DNA from 3 places in the Shewanella sp. BJSY2023SW005 genome. Region 2 is predicted to be linked to each of the others. Evidence: predicted binding sites of a transcription regulator. Region 2 holds the regulator's gene; each other region holds the start of a gene.

Region 1 (4,238 bases), on a different contig from region 2:
GAGTATCAGTTACGACCACTTAAAATGGCTTTTGCTCCCCAAGACCCGGAGTTTATCGGCGAAAAGGTGTCTCGAGGAAATCAAGCTATCAATGTCGCCAGTTGTTTCAACTATGCCATGGCCGCCGGTGAGCTGGCTATCGCCAAAGAAGCCTGCTTGCTGTACCCGGAAGGGCACTTTCCCGGCAACCCCAAACCGGATACTGCAGATGATTTGGTGCATGCGCTAAAAGCCTGGTTTAACGGCGACCATGATAAAGCCAGTGCCCATTGCCAAAAACGTCTGGATGAATACACCGCCAAGCCCAGCAAAAAAATTACCTTCCGCAGCAATTACTTTACCCTGCATTTGGCGCTGTGGGGGATCATTCACAAAGACGCGCTGAGCTTTGAAGATGGGATTAAACGCAACTTAGCTATTTGGCACCATGGCGCCCGTTACGGCGAAGAAAGCGGCACTGTTCGCGGCCACTATGCCGAGTTTGCTGTGGCGCTGACCAACTTGGGGGTCCACGCTGGAATGGAGCAGCCGGTCGTTGACCCATTCATCCCCCAGGGGTTGGTGTGGGTGAAACCCAATTAAGGTTCACGCACACTCAGTGATCCCAGCTTGGCCAGGTCGGGGTCACTGTTGATGAACTCCACAATATCACGCGCCAGTGGCAGCACTTCATTGCTCTGATAGACATCGTTGGTTTTGAGCGGATCCCCAAGCCCTGCCGCGCCCTGGGGAATAATCCCCGCCATCCCGGCCGGAAAGCGGTTGGCCGTCAGCACATCCTGAGCGCTGATGTTCTTGGCGCTGGCAAATTGGTCTTTGGAAGAAAAGTCGCCGATGGGGATCACCTGGATCCCCTTCTCTTTGCCATCCGGGATATTGATAAACATATTACGAAAGTTACCCGCCCCCTTACTGCGAGCCAGGGCGCTTTCTATCGCCTTCTTGTCCGGATCACTGAGTTTCGGATCTGACGCGTACAGCAAGTAACCCATGTGGGCGCCGTTCTTGGATTAACTGACTTGGGCTTAACTGCCTTGAGCTTAACTACTCAGCAGCTCACGGGCGTTGGCCAGGGTATTGCTGGTAATGGTATCGCCGCCAAGCAACCGAGCCAGCTCCTGTACCCGTTGCTCTTTATCCAGTGCCACCATAGAGGTTTCAGTACCACTGCCCTTGGCATGTTTGGCAACAAACATATGCTGATGGCCGTTACCTGCCACCTGCGGCAGATGAGTCACACACAATACCTGGGTCGATTCTCCCAGGGTGCGCAACATGCGGCCCACCACGGCGGCCGTTGGTCCGGAAATCCCCACGTCCACCTCGTCAAAAATCAGTGTCGGGGTTGCCACCTTACGGGCGGTTATTACCTGAATACCCAGGCCGATACGGGAAAGCTCGCCCCCAGAGGCCACCTTGGCCAGACTCTGCAGTGGCTGCCCCGGGTTGGTGGTCACCAGAAACTCCACCCTGTCACTGCCGTTGACCGACATCTGCTCAGGGCTGAACTCCACCGCTATGCTGAACTTGCCCTTGGGCATATTGAGTTCATGGATGGAAGCCGTGACCAACTTGTCCAACTCTTTGGCATAGCGGCTGCGGCTCTGACTGAGTTTTTGCGCCTGGGTCAGGTAATTCTGTTTGCTGGCTTCCAATTGCTGCTCTATCTCTTCGAGCTTCTGCTCATCTGAGTCGAGGCTACCCAGTTCGGTCAGCAACTGCTGATGGTGTTGATACAACTCTGAGGGCATCACCTGATGCTTGCGCGCCAATTGCATCGCCTTGGAAAGTCGCGCCTCCAGCATGGCAAAGTGTTCAGGGTCCAACTCGAGCTTGTCCAGATAGCGCTGTAGTTCGCTGCTGCTTTCCTGCACCTGGATCAGGGCATCGTTGAGCATACCGCCAACATTGGCCAGCTCAGAATCGACACTCTCCAGCTCGGCGCTGATATGCACAGCCCGGTTCAGCAATGACTCTATGTTGGCCTCTTCGCCCTCACTGAGCAGCATCAAGGCCAACTGACAGGACTCGATCAGCGCCGTACTGTTGGCCAGACGCTTGTGCTCCTGCTCTATCTCGGCAAATTCATGCTCCCCGAGGGCAAAGTCGTTGAGCTCTTCCACCTGATAGCTGAGTAACTGCTTGCGGGCGATTCTCTCCTGCTGCGACAGCACCAGTTGCCGCAGCTCCTGCTCGATTTGACGATAACGCTGATAGGCACTGCTGACACCATCGAGCAACAGCTTATGATTGGCATAGCTGTCCAGCAGGTAAAGTTGCTGCTCTGTCTTGAGCATGGCGTGATGGGCATGCTGGCCGTGGATCCCCACCAGCAATGGCCCCAAGGCCTTGAGCTGAGTCAGCGGCACAGGGTTACCATTAATATAGGCGCGGGAGCGGCCATCGCTGCCTATGGTGCGCCGTAGAATACATTCATCTTCGAGTTCGAGATCATTATCTTCCAGCCAACGCTTGGCCAGAGGGACATCCGCCAGAGAGAAACGGGCGCTGACTTCCGTCTTGCTGGCGCCTGGGCGCACACTGGCGGCATCGGCCCGGTTGCCGAGACAAAGCCCCAGGGCATCGATGGCAATGGATTTACCCGCCCCGGTCTCGCCGGTAATACTGGTCATTCCCGGACGGAAGTCCAGCTCCAGAAAACGCACTATGGCAAAGTTATTGATGCTGAGTTGGCAAAGCATAATGAATTCCCAAAACACTGTATTGATAAACAGTATATACTGATTTTTTATACAGTAAATATCTGTCGATTAATTATTCCCTGTGTTCTTCCCGGCCCCGAAATGCTAGACGGCCCATGCCGCTATCAAAGGCAAACTGATAAAGGTGATCAGCGTGCCCAGTAGTATCCCCTGAGCACTAACCCCGGCCTTGGTGTCATAACGCTGCGCCAGTAAGTATACACTCGCTGCCGTAGGCAGGGCCGCAAGAATAACCCCCATCTGCAGATTGGTGCCGCTGATCCCCATGGCTTTCAATAATAGATAAGCCAGCAGAGGTTGCAGTAGCAGTTTGCAGGCGTTGATGCCAAAGAGCTCGGCCAACTGCCAAGGCCCAGGTAAGCGGGTGGCGCCACGAACCCGAGTCGCCTTGGCCAACACCATGCCGATGGCAAACAGGGCGCATGGACTGGAGGTGGCGCCTATCTGACTTATCATCATCTCTATCCCATCCGGCAGAGCCATACCGGACGCCGAGACGGCAACGCCCAGGGCGCTGCCGATAACAATCGGGTTTTTCGCCAGCGCTTCAACAATTATCAGCAAAGGATGCGCCTTATTTTCTGTATCTCTGGCAAGCTCCAGCGACACCAGTGCCACGGCAAACATCACCACAGACAACAGGCTGGCAATGGCCGCCGCGGCCAGCGCCAGCTGGTTTCCCGGGTAGACTATCATCATCATGGGGATACCGATAAAGGCGGTATTGCCAAAGGTGGCATTCAAGGCGCGAATTGCCCCTACCCCTTGACCCGCCCTGAAACAGCCGGAAATCAGCAACACCAGCAGGTAGGTCAGCATCATTGCCACGCTGAAACCGACGATGAAATGCCACTGGAAGATCTCCTCGAAAGAAGTTCTTGCCAGCACTATCATCATAATGGCCGGAAAAGCTATGTAGTAAACATATTGATTGAGCGCCGCATCCGTACCATCCGGCAGGATTTTGCTTTTCTGTACCAGTGAACCTGCGAGCATAATGCCAAACACAGAGATCAGCGGAGTAATGATTCCAGTCATACTTCTTCCATTTTGCTGACTTTGGCTGTCGTACTCCCGCCGGGGATCTGCGAAAATGGCGGGGAATTCTGTATCTTGCCTGCCCTTATCAGTACAGCGAAGTAAGTTCGGCAGAGACGCCGGCAAGATACCATAGTCGTTATCCGCCAGCCATTGCGCTATGGTCGTAGAAACCGGCAGACAAGCGTTTTAAACATATCCTTGGCACATTGAGGAACCGCAATGAGTGACAATCAGGCCCCCGAACTGCAACTGCTCTACTTGTTTGTACATCTGGTCAATGCCGGCAGTTTCTCACAGGCCGCCAAAGTGTTGGATATGCCGGTGGCGACCGTCAGCCGCAAACTGGCCAAGCTGGAGTCTGTGCTGGATAAACAACTGCTGATGCGTACCACCCGCAAACTGAGGTTGACCGAAGAGGGACTGGAGTTATTCCAACGCTATCAGCAGCTGATAGCCCAGTTTGATGCCCTGGCC
Region 2 (4,238 bases):
CCTTTGGCAATGAAACGATCCAGCAGCTGATCGGCATAGGCTCTGACATCGGCCTTACCCATAAACAGCTCGGCCTGCAGCAGAGGGTAGAAATCCTCAAGCACCGCCTGCATCTGAGCTCGGCTGCACTGCTCCAGGCGCACCAGGCAGCTGGCCAGCAAAGAAGGCACCATAAACAGGTGAATGATGTTGTTGCGATAGTAAGTCATGGTTACCGCGATCGACTCGTCGATTGAGATGATATCGCCCAGTTCATCTTCCTGAACCGTGAACTTATTCAGCTCCAGACCTTGTTGCAGCAACTGCTTACCGTCGCCCTCAGCGACAGAAGTATACTGGGTATATGGCACTTCCTTGAGCAGATCCAGATACAAGTCCAACTGACGTTCCAACTGGCTTCGCTCCAGCGCATTCTGTTCTGATGACAAGAGTACCAGGCTGGTAAGAGTCACGGCGCTGGCTGCGGCGGCATCGTTGATATGAGTCATCACCCTATTGGCCAGAGTATTAACCGCCGGAGTCAGCCAGCTGGGTTTCTGCTCGGGATCGGCCGCCACTTCTTCGCGCCAGTTGGGCGCCGCTTCACTGAGGAAATTCTGCAGCGTCACAGGCTCACCAAAGTTCACATACCCCTGACCGAAATTGCCCAGCTTACGCAAGGCGCCAACCACCTGCCAAACAGATTCTTTCTGCTTTTTCTTGCCGCTGAGTTCTTTGTGGTAAGTGGCCACTTCCATGACATGGTCGTAGCCCAGGTACACGGGCACCAGAGTCACCGGCCGTTCAATGCCCCGCAGCACAGAGTTGACTGTCATCGCCAGCATCCCTGTCTTGGGTGACAACAGCCGCCCGGTACGAGAGCGGCCACCTTCGGTGAAGTATTCGACCGAATAGCCTTTGGCAAACAGCTGATCCAGATACTCGCGGAACACAGCGGTATAAAGCTTGTTACCGTTGAAGCTGCGGCGGATGAAGAAAGCACCACCGCGGCGGAACATGGGCCCGGCGGGCCAGAAGTTCAAGTTGATACCGGCGGCTATATGGGGCGGAACCATACCCTGAAAATAGAGAATATAGGAGAGCAGCAGGTAATCCATATGACTGCGGTGGCAAGGCACATAAACTATCTCATGCCCATCGTGGTGCAGCTGGCGTATCTGCTCGGCGCCCTTGATGTTGATCCCCTTGTAGAGCTTGTTCCACAACCAGGTGAGGATCCGCTCGGCAATACGCACCAGGCTGTCGGAATAGTGGGCGGCAATCTCATCGAGATACTCTTCCGCCATCTCCCTGGCTCTGGCCTCGGGGATCTTCTTGGCTGCGGCCTCTTCTTTAATCGCCTTTTTCAGCGTTTCCGAGCGCAGCAACTCATTGAACAGAGCCTGACGGTTGGGCAGCACGGGCCCAGTCATCACCTTGCGTTGCCGGCGGAAATGTACCCTGGCCACCCGTGACAACTTATGGGCAATAGCCTTGTCGGTCCCATGTTCATCGGCCATCAGCCGCAACGACACGGCATTGGAAAACTGCACAAAGTTGTCGCGCCCCAGGAACAGGATCATCAGAAACTTGCGCAGCCAAGTGGGATTTTCCCGCTCAAATACGGCGGCACGCATGCTGTCATCTTCCTTACCCGGAGTGCGGCCCCAATAGAGGCTCACTGGCACCAATTGAATATCCAGTTGTGGATTGGCCTGATGCAGGTTCAGCAGAGAAGTGAAACAGCTGAGAAATGGCTTGTTGCTCTTGCGCTTGCCGAATAGGGGCTTGGCTCCTTCCAGGCAGACGACTCGGGGAACGGTAATATCATCAACCTTGAGTGCCTCATAAGGACAAGGCAAACCAAACTTACGGGTGACTTCCGCCAATGCCGTAATATCACTGACAGATTCCGTCTTCATTACATAGGCCATCGGCTTGGCCGGATCCAGGTTCAAATCGGCGAAAGGATCCTGAGGCACCACAGTGGTATGCACCAGCTTGCTTTGGAGCCAGCGAAGAGATTTAAACCAGAATGAATCTTGTTTGGACATGTTTTTTTCAGTGTCTGAGCCACAATCAATAGCCCAATAGAATACCAGAATTTCCTGAACCTTAGCTAGGGAAGGTGCGAACCGGCCCCGGCAGTTCCTCTGGCCAATGCCTTGAACTCCCCATGCTGCATGGGCCAAGCCGTTAAAACCAAAGCACCGAATGGCTTACTTAGCCACTCCCTAAAAGTTTCAGTTTTGGTTAATACTTGCACTGATAAAAATACTGTATATACTGACAGGTACTGTATGAAAAAACAGGAATCACCATGAGACCACTGACACCGCGCCAGGCACAGATTCTGGAACTGATTAAACGCAATATAGCCGACACCGGCATGCCGCCAACCCGGGCCGAAATTGCTACCCGGCTGGGCTTCAAGAGCGCCAATGCCGCCGAGGAACACCTTAAGGCATTGGCCAAGAAAGGCTGTATTGAGATCATGCCAGGCACCTCTCGTGGTATTCGCCTGCCTCATGATGAACAAGCGGAGTCAGAAACAGGCTTGCCCTTGATTGGTCAGGTTGCCGCTGGTGAACCCATACTGGCACAGGAACACGTTGAGCAGTATTACCAGGTCGACCCTGGCATGTTCCACCCCAATGCCGACTTTCTGCTGCGGGTACGCGGCGACAGCATGAAGAACATAGGTATTCTCGAAGGTGATCTCCTGGCGGTTCACAAGGTACAGGAAGCCCGTAACGGTCAAGTCGTGGTGGCCAGGGTTGAAGACGATGTAACTGTGAAACGCTTTGAAAAGAAAGGTAATGTGGTTTATCTACATGCCGAGAACGAGGCTTACTCCCCAATCAAAGTCGACCTGACTTTCCAGCCATTGACCATTGAAGGACTGGCGGTAGGGATAATACGCAATGGAGACTGGCTATGAGCATAATGACTGGCAACGCCCCAAGACACCCAGGCCTGTGGACAGACACCAGTATTGCCGGCAATCAGCCTTGGCAACATACCGGCATCTCCAGCTTGGCCAGCCATAGCCAGGGACGTCAGGAATTATTGCGCCTCTGCCCTCAATTGGCGCAATTGAGTCAACAGGGACGCTGGATAGTCTTGATTAACGCCCCGGCCAGCATAGGTTACAAAGAAACCTTAGCAAGGGCCGGTGTCAGAATGGATAGAGTACTCTTGGTGCGCACCAAGGATGAAGTAGAAGCCTTGTGGGCAACGGAAAGAGCCCTGACCAACGGCACCTCCAGTGCAGTGATCAGTTGGATAGACAGCCTGGATGCCCGTGATAACCGCCGATTGCAGCTGGTCGCCCGTAACGCCAGAGCCATGGGCATAGTGTTGGAAACGGGACAGCAGGCGAAAGAGGTGGATAACCACCTCAACGAACTTACCCACTCCATCCATTGATTGTGTTTAAAGGCCATCCCTGGGATGGCCTTTTTGGTGCAATGCCTTCCCCTGTCAATCGGCGGCAAACCGCGCAGCTCTGCTACTCACACAGAATTCACCTCTGGATTAACAGACGCTTTTTTTTCATATAGTTAGAAAACATCGTGATCTTGATCAATATTTAATCTACAAGTAATGTAAGAACAACGATTGTGTTATCTCCATGCAATTCGTCGTAGGTTGACCGCCCCATTTCGATTCATAGCGAGTGGTGCCGTCGCCGGAAATGCTGAGTATATTCAGCGGTAAGTGCAACAGTGGTCACCACCTGTATACCTAGAGCTAAGTGAAACCGCCGCCGCACTTTGAAGTCATCGTTGCTTTTTTGGGAACTGAAGAGTTTGCATAGAGCAAAGACTTACTGTGTGACTCTTCTTTGTAGTTGCGAATGCAATTGACAGAGGAGATGTCTTGTGAAGCAATGGCTGTGTGTTTTGCTGACCTTGTTGTGCGTCAGCTTGTTGTCTCCAGGCGCTCAGGCAGATATGCCCTTGAATATGACTCAAGGGGTAACTGAGATCAGTGGCAAGGTGTATCACCTGCACATGATCATTCTTTATATCTGTTGCGCCATAGGTTTGGTCGTATTCGGCGTGATGATCTACGCCATGATCAACCATAGGAAGTCCAAAGGGGCAGTCGCGTCCCAATTCCATGAAAGTACCAAGGTAGAAATTGCCTGGACGCTTATCCCCTTTTTAATCCTGATCCTGATGGCAATCCCCGCAACCCAAACGCTGATTGCCATGGAAGATCCCAGTGATGCCGACCTGACGGTCAAGATCACC
Region 3 (4,238 bases), on a different contig from region 2:
ACTTGAGGTCGCCGCGTTTGAAGCTGTCCATGACTTGTTGTTTTTCAGCGCTCTTCATTCGGCCATGTACCAGGCCTATGCTCAGCTCCGGCAGGGCGGTACGCAGTTCTTCGCAGGTGTCTTCGGCTGCCTGGCATTCGAGCACTTCGGATTCTTCGATAAGGGTGCAGACCCAGTAGGCCTGGCGACCGTCATTGAGCGCCGCCTGACGTACCCTGTCGATCACCTCCTGACGCCGACTGTCACTGATGGCCACTGTGGTGACCGGGGTACGCCCCGGCGGTAACTCGTCGATGATGGAGGTATCCAAATCCGCATAGGCGGTCATTGCCAGGGTGCGGGGAATAGGGGTCGCCGTCATGATCAGCTGGTGGGGATGAAAACCCTGGCTGATGCCTTTCTCTCTCAGCCCCAGGCGCTGATGTACGCCGAATCTGTGTTGCTCATCTATGATGATCAACGCCAGCTTGTGAAACTGTACCTGCTCTTGAAAGATGGCGTGGGTACCTATCACCATGTGGGCACTGCCGGAGGCGATATCCTCCAGCGACTGGGCCCTGGCCTTGCCCTTGAGCTTGCCCGCCAGCCAGCCGACTTTGAGCCCCAATGGCTCCAGCCATTGACTGAAATTAATTGCATGTTGCTCGGCCAACAGCTCAGTGGGTGCCATCATGGCCACCTGATAACCGTTTTCTATCGCCTGCAGCGCGGCCATGGCCGCCACCAGGGTCTTGCCCGAGCCGACGTCGCCCTGAACCAGGCGCATCATGGGTTGCGGTTTTTCAATATCGCGGCCGATATCTGCCACCACTCGCTGCTGCGCCCCCGTAGGTTTAAAGGGCAAGGCGGCGAGGAAGGGATTGAGTAAAGCGCCGGTGGCCGGCAAAGGCACGGCTTTGTCATGATTACTGCGCTCTCTGAGCTTGAGCATAGACAGGTTATGCGCCAGCAGTTCTTCCTGCACCAGGCGTTGCTGCGCCGGGTGTTGCCCCTGTTCCAGACGGTAGATATCGACATCCGCCGGGGGCCTATGCAGGGTGCGCACCGCCTGAGCCAGGCTTTGCTGATTGGGGCGCAGCGCCTCGGGTAGCAACTCCTGCAGTCCGTCCTCCTGCAGCAGGTTTAGAGCCTGCTCGGTCAATTTCATCCAACTGGCCTGCTTGAGCCCTTCAGTGGTGGGATAGATGGGCGTCAGGGTTTCACTGAGGTTGGGTGGTTCGTCGCCTTTGAGTATCTTGTAATCCGGATGAATGATCTCGGCCTGGTGGTTACCTCGGCGCACTTCGCCGTAGGCTCTAATGGTCAGCCCTTGTTGCATGGCATTGCGCTGGGCGGCAGAGAAATTGAAGAACCTCAGGGTCATGGTGCCGCTGTCATCACGGACATTGCAGATCAACATGCGCTTGCGGCCATTGATTATCTGGCTGGACTGAATTTCGGCTTCTATGGTGCCGTAGCTTCCGGGTGTGAGGCTGGCTATGGGGTAGATGCGGGTTCTGTCTTCGTAGCGCAGCGGCAGGTGGAACAGCAGATCCTGTACCGTGTTGATTCCGAGCTTGTGCAGTTTCTCAGCCATTTTAGCGGCTACGCCCTTGAGCTCGGTGATAGCAATAAGATCCAGTCTCTGCAAACCTTTAGCACCGGATTACTGTGAATTTATACATATACTATCAGAGAAATAGCCCTTGGCAATGCGTTGCGTTTATCGGCTGGGTAAAGTGTGGCGCAATGGTGGCAGGGCTTCTGCCTGGGGGCGAGTGTATGGCAAAAGCCCTGATATATTGGTGGCAGATTAATCTGTCAGCGCCACCAGTTGAGCAGGGTGACCAGGGGCTTTATCAGTAGCTGAACACTGCCTATTACAAACAGCCAGGCGCCGATAATAGTGTGAACATCTGTGAGAAAAAAGAAGCTGCCCAGTAGAAAACAGAGAGCGACTATCAGGTCGCTTAGGGTATTGAACAAGGCGTGTTTGGGAAGAGGGGTGGCGGGGGCTTTGATATCTTGCTCGGCAAAATATCGCTGCTTACTGTCGATCATGGTTCCTTCTTGGTAGTTATGATTCGCCGCGATACCTTAACGCTGCCATCCTCCGAGCGCAAATCTAATTCCCTTTGTTTTTGTGTGTATAAATATATCAACATAATCATTGAATTAAGTTAACAGCTGGCCCCTTTGGTTTGTCAGGCTTGGCTAAAGAGTAGCGTAACTTAACGGCCCAGGCCTGAACCCTGGGTAACTGTTATTTCGCCGTTAAAGCCTATCAGTTCGGCGAGTGTTTGTGCGTAGGCTCTGGCCTTGTCTGTGGCCTGCTTTTGAGGTTTGAACAGGCCAAAACCGAGTCGCTCACGCTCAGCAAAACAGAGTACCACGCTGACACTTATGAGCTCTTCGTCAGTCAGGTGTTCAAGCATGTGACTTCTGAATCTTTCGTTATAGGTATTGCGTTGCACCTCTATGCGGCAGAGTTGACTGAGAGGCTTGCTTTTTCCGCCCCGGAAGAAGCAGCCCTGTTGCAGATCCAGAGTAACGGGTTTGAGCAGGCGGTAGAGGTTCAGGCCCATGATGATGCCGCTGAGCCCCAGCACTATAGCTATGATGGCAGCCGTAAACCAAGTGTCCTGTCTGGCGGGGTCGAACACCAGCACTCCCAGAATTCCGGCAAGCATCGCCAGTAGTCCCCAAAGCGCGTATTTCAGTTGCGTTTGCCTGCTGCGCCAGATGAGTTTCAACTTGCCTGGCTCAGCCTCGAGCTTTGTCATCAGCATATGCTGCTGATATTGGCAGAGCCTGGCCTGCTGTGGGTTTTTGGTCATAAAATGGTCACCATGAAATCAGTAGTTTGTCGTAAAACCCAGTGCTTAAGCCAGCAGGCTCGAGTGAGCCGCTATCAGTTGCCAGCCGCTTGTCCTGTGCAGCCAAACCCGGGTAAAGCGAAAACGGCCGTTGGTTGGCGCTTTGGCATAGCTGCCTTGAATATTCACCTCCGCCGACACTATCGCAGTCCCCTGATGCAGCCGTATCTCTTCGGCCAGGGTGTCTATCCGAGTGATATTGAGCAGGCCTGAGCTGTGGGCATGCAGATCCTCTGCTTTGCCGAGCATTTGCCCCAGGTGATTGGTGAATATCAGTTGAGGCGACAACAGTCTATCCAGCAAATTGATATCCGAATTCAACATGGCGCTACGCAGTTGGCTTTCCAGTTGCTGAATGTCTGAGATGTGATTCATGGTTATTCCCAAGGCCTGATGAGTGACGGTAAAGAGGCAAGAAGGTTTAAAAAATACTGACTTTGGCACACTTGCCACAGTACCAGGAGTTTTGCCATTGATTCAGTGCCGCCTGGTATTGCTGCATCGACTTTCGCCCTCCCAAGTAGTTTTTCCATAGCCAATCGGCGCTCAGGATCAGAGTAAAACAGGAGACAAAAAAGCACAGCACCCCCAGCCAAAAACTGCTCCAGTTGCTGCCTGCCTGAAACCCCAGATAGCCGCCCAAGAGTAGTCCGGGGAAAGCCGCCAGAAATAGCACCAAGGGCTGAGGGTCAGATGGCGGCGAGCAGCGCTTGGCCAGTTCGGTTTGCAGTTGGGCGCTACCCTTGAGTTTTTGTTTTCCATGCACTGATAAGGGTTGGTTGTTCCACACGGGTTTGGCCGAGGCGCTGACTGACATTTCTGTTGTCCCCTCGGCATGAATGGCTTTGAAATGTCTGATATTATCTGAGCCGCAATGTCTGCAACGCATTGATTGTTCTCCTTAACTTAGACTAACCGGATCCCTGATTCTTCTCGTCCAAACAACAGCCTTCGGATAACAAGCCTTTGCTGGTCGCCGAGTCATGGTAAAGCTTTTAGCCTCGGCGGTGAACCCGAAAACCAGCTACAGGCACTCTTTTTATCCGTATTCACAGCGTTTGGGTAAACTCATATAAATTAACTTCTATGCACTTATGATGAAAATAAATTCATTGGATGCTGGAAGTGTGAAAGATAGTTCATCTGCGGACGGCCAATTTCATATTGATCGATTGGATTGGCAATACAAATTTCGCCGGAATGTTTGCTAAAGCAGATCGGCTTCAATATTTGAGCCGTATTTGGCTTAACTTAGTCTATACATCTGCCGAGGTAGACTTTATCTATTTACAATAATCATACAGGTTTGGCCCCATATTTAACTCATTGAGATTAATGAAAATACATTAGGAATTTATATTCCTTGAATATTAAATGGTTCAA

What was found. Region 2 encodes LexA, which represses DNA repair genes until DNA is damaged. Its sites were predicted from a motif close to TACTGTATNNNNATACAGTA; they were not measured.
Region 1: recN (DNA repair protein RecN) is a predicted target of LexA. The motif match lies at 2,718-2,737, and genes of this name have one in related genera.
Region 3: recG (ATP-dependent DNA helicase RecG) is a predicted target of LexA. The motif match lies at 1,647-1,666, and genes of this name have one in related genera.

Annotation. Positions count from the first base shown of each region.
Region 1 is NZ_JBKORJ010000054.1:28,921-33,158, reverse strand. Features, by position in the region: gene ACMHXI_RS17410 (hypothetical protein) at 1-582, shown strand, start outside; gene ACMHXI_RS17405 (hypothetical protein) at 579-992, opposite strand; gene recN (DNA repair protein RecN) at 1,041-2,702, opposite strand; gene ACMHXI_RS17395 (AEC family transporter) at 2,808-3,761, opposite strand; gene ACMHXI_RS17390 (LysR family transcriptional regulator) at 3,984-4,238, shown strand, end outside.
Region 2 is NZ_JBKORJ010000024.1:34,841-39,078, forward strand. Features, by position in the region: gene plsB (glycerol-3-phosphate 1-O-acyltransferase PlsB) at 1-2,033, opposite strand, end outside; gene lexA (transcriptional repressor LexA) at 2,300-2,920, shown strand; gene ACMHXI_RS06810 (cell division inhibitor SulA) at 2,917-3,408, shown strand; partial or broken gene coxB (cytochrome c oxidase subunit II) at 3,864-4,238, shown strand, end outside.
Region 3 is NZ_JBKORJ010000006.1:17,647-21,884, reverse strand. Features, by position in the region: gene recG (ATP-dependent DNA helicase RecG) at 1-1,630, opposite strand, end outside; gene ACMHXI_RS00640 (YrhK family protein) at 1,801-2,040, opposite strand; gene ACMHXI_RS00635 (hypothetical protein) at 2,211-2,816, opposite strand; gene ACMHXI_RS00630 (nuclear transport factor 2 family protein) at 2,862-3,230, opposite strand; gene ACMHXI_RS00625 (hypothetical protein) at 3,277-3,744, opposite strand.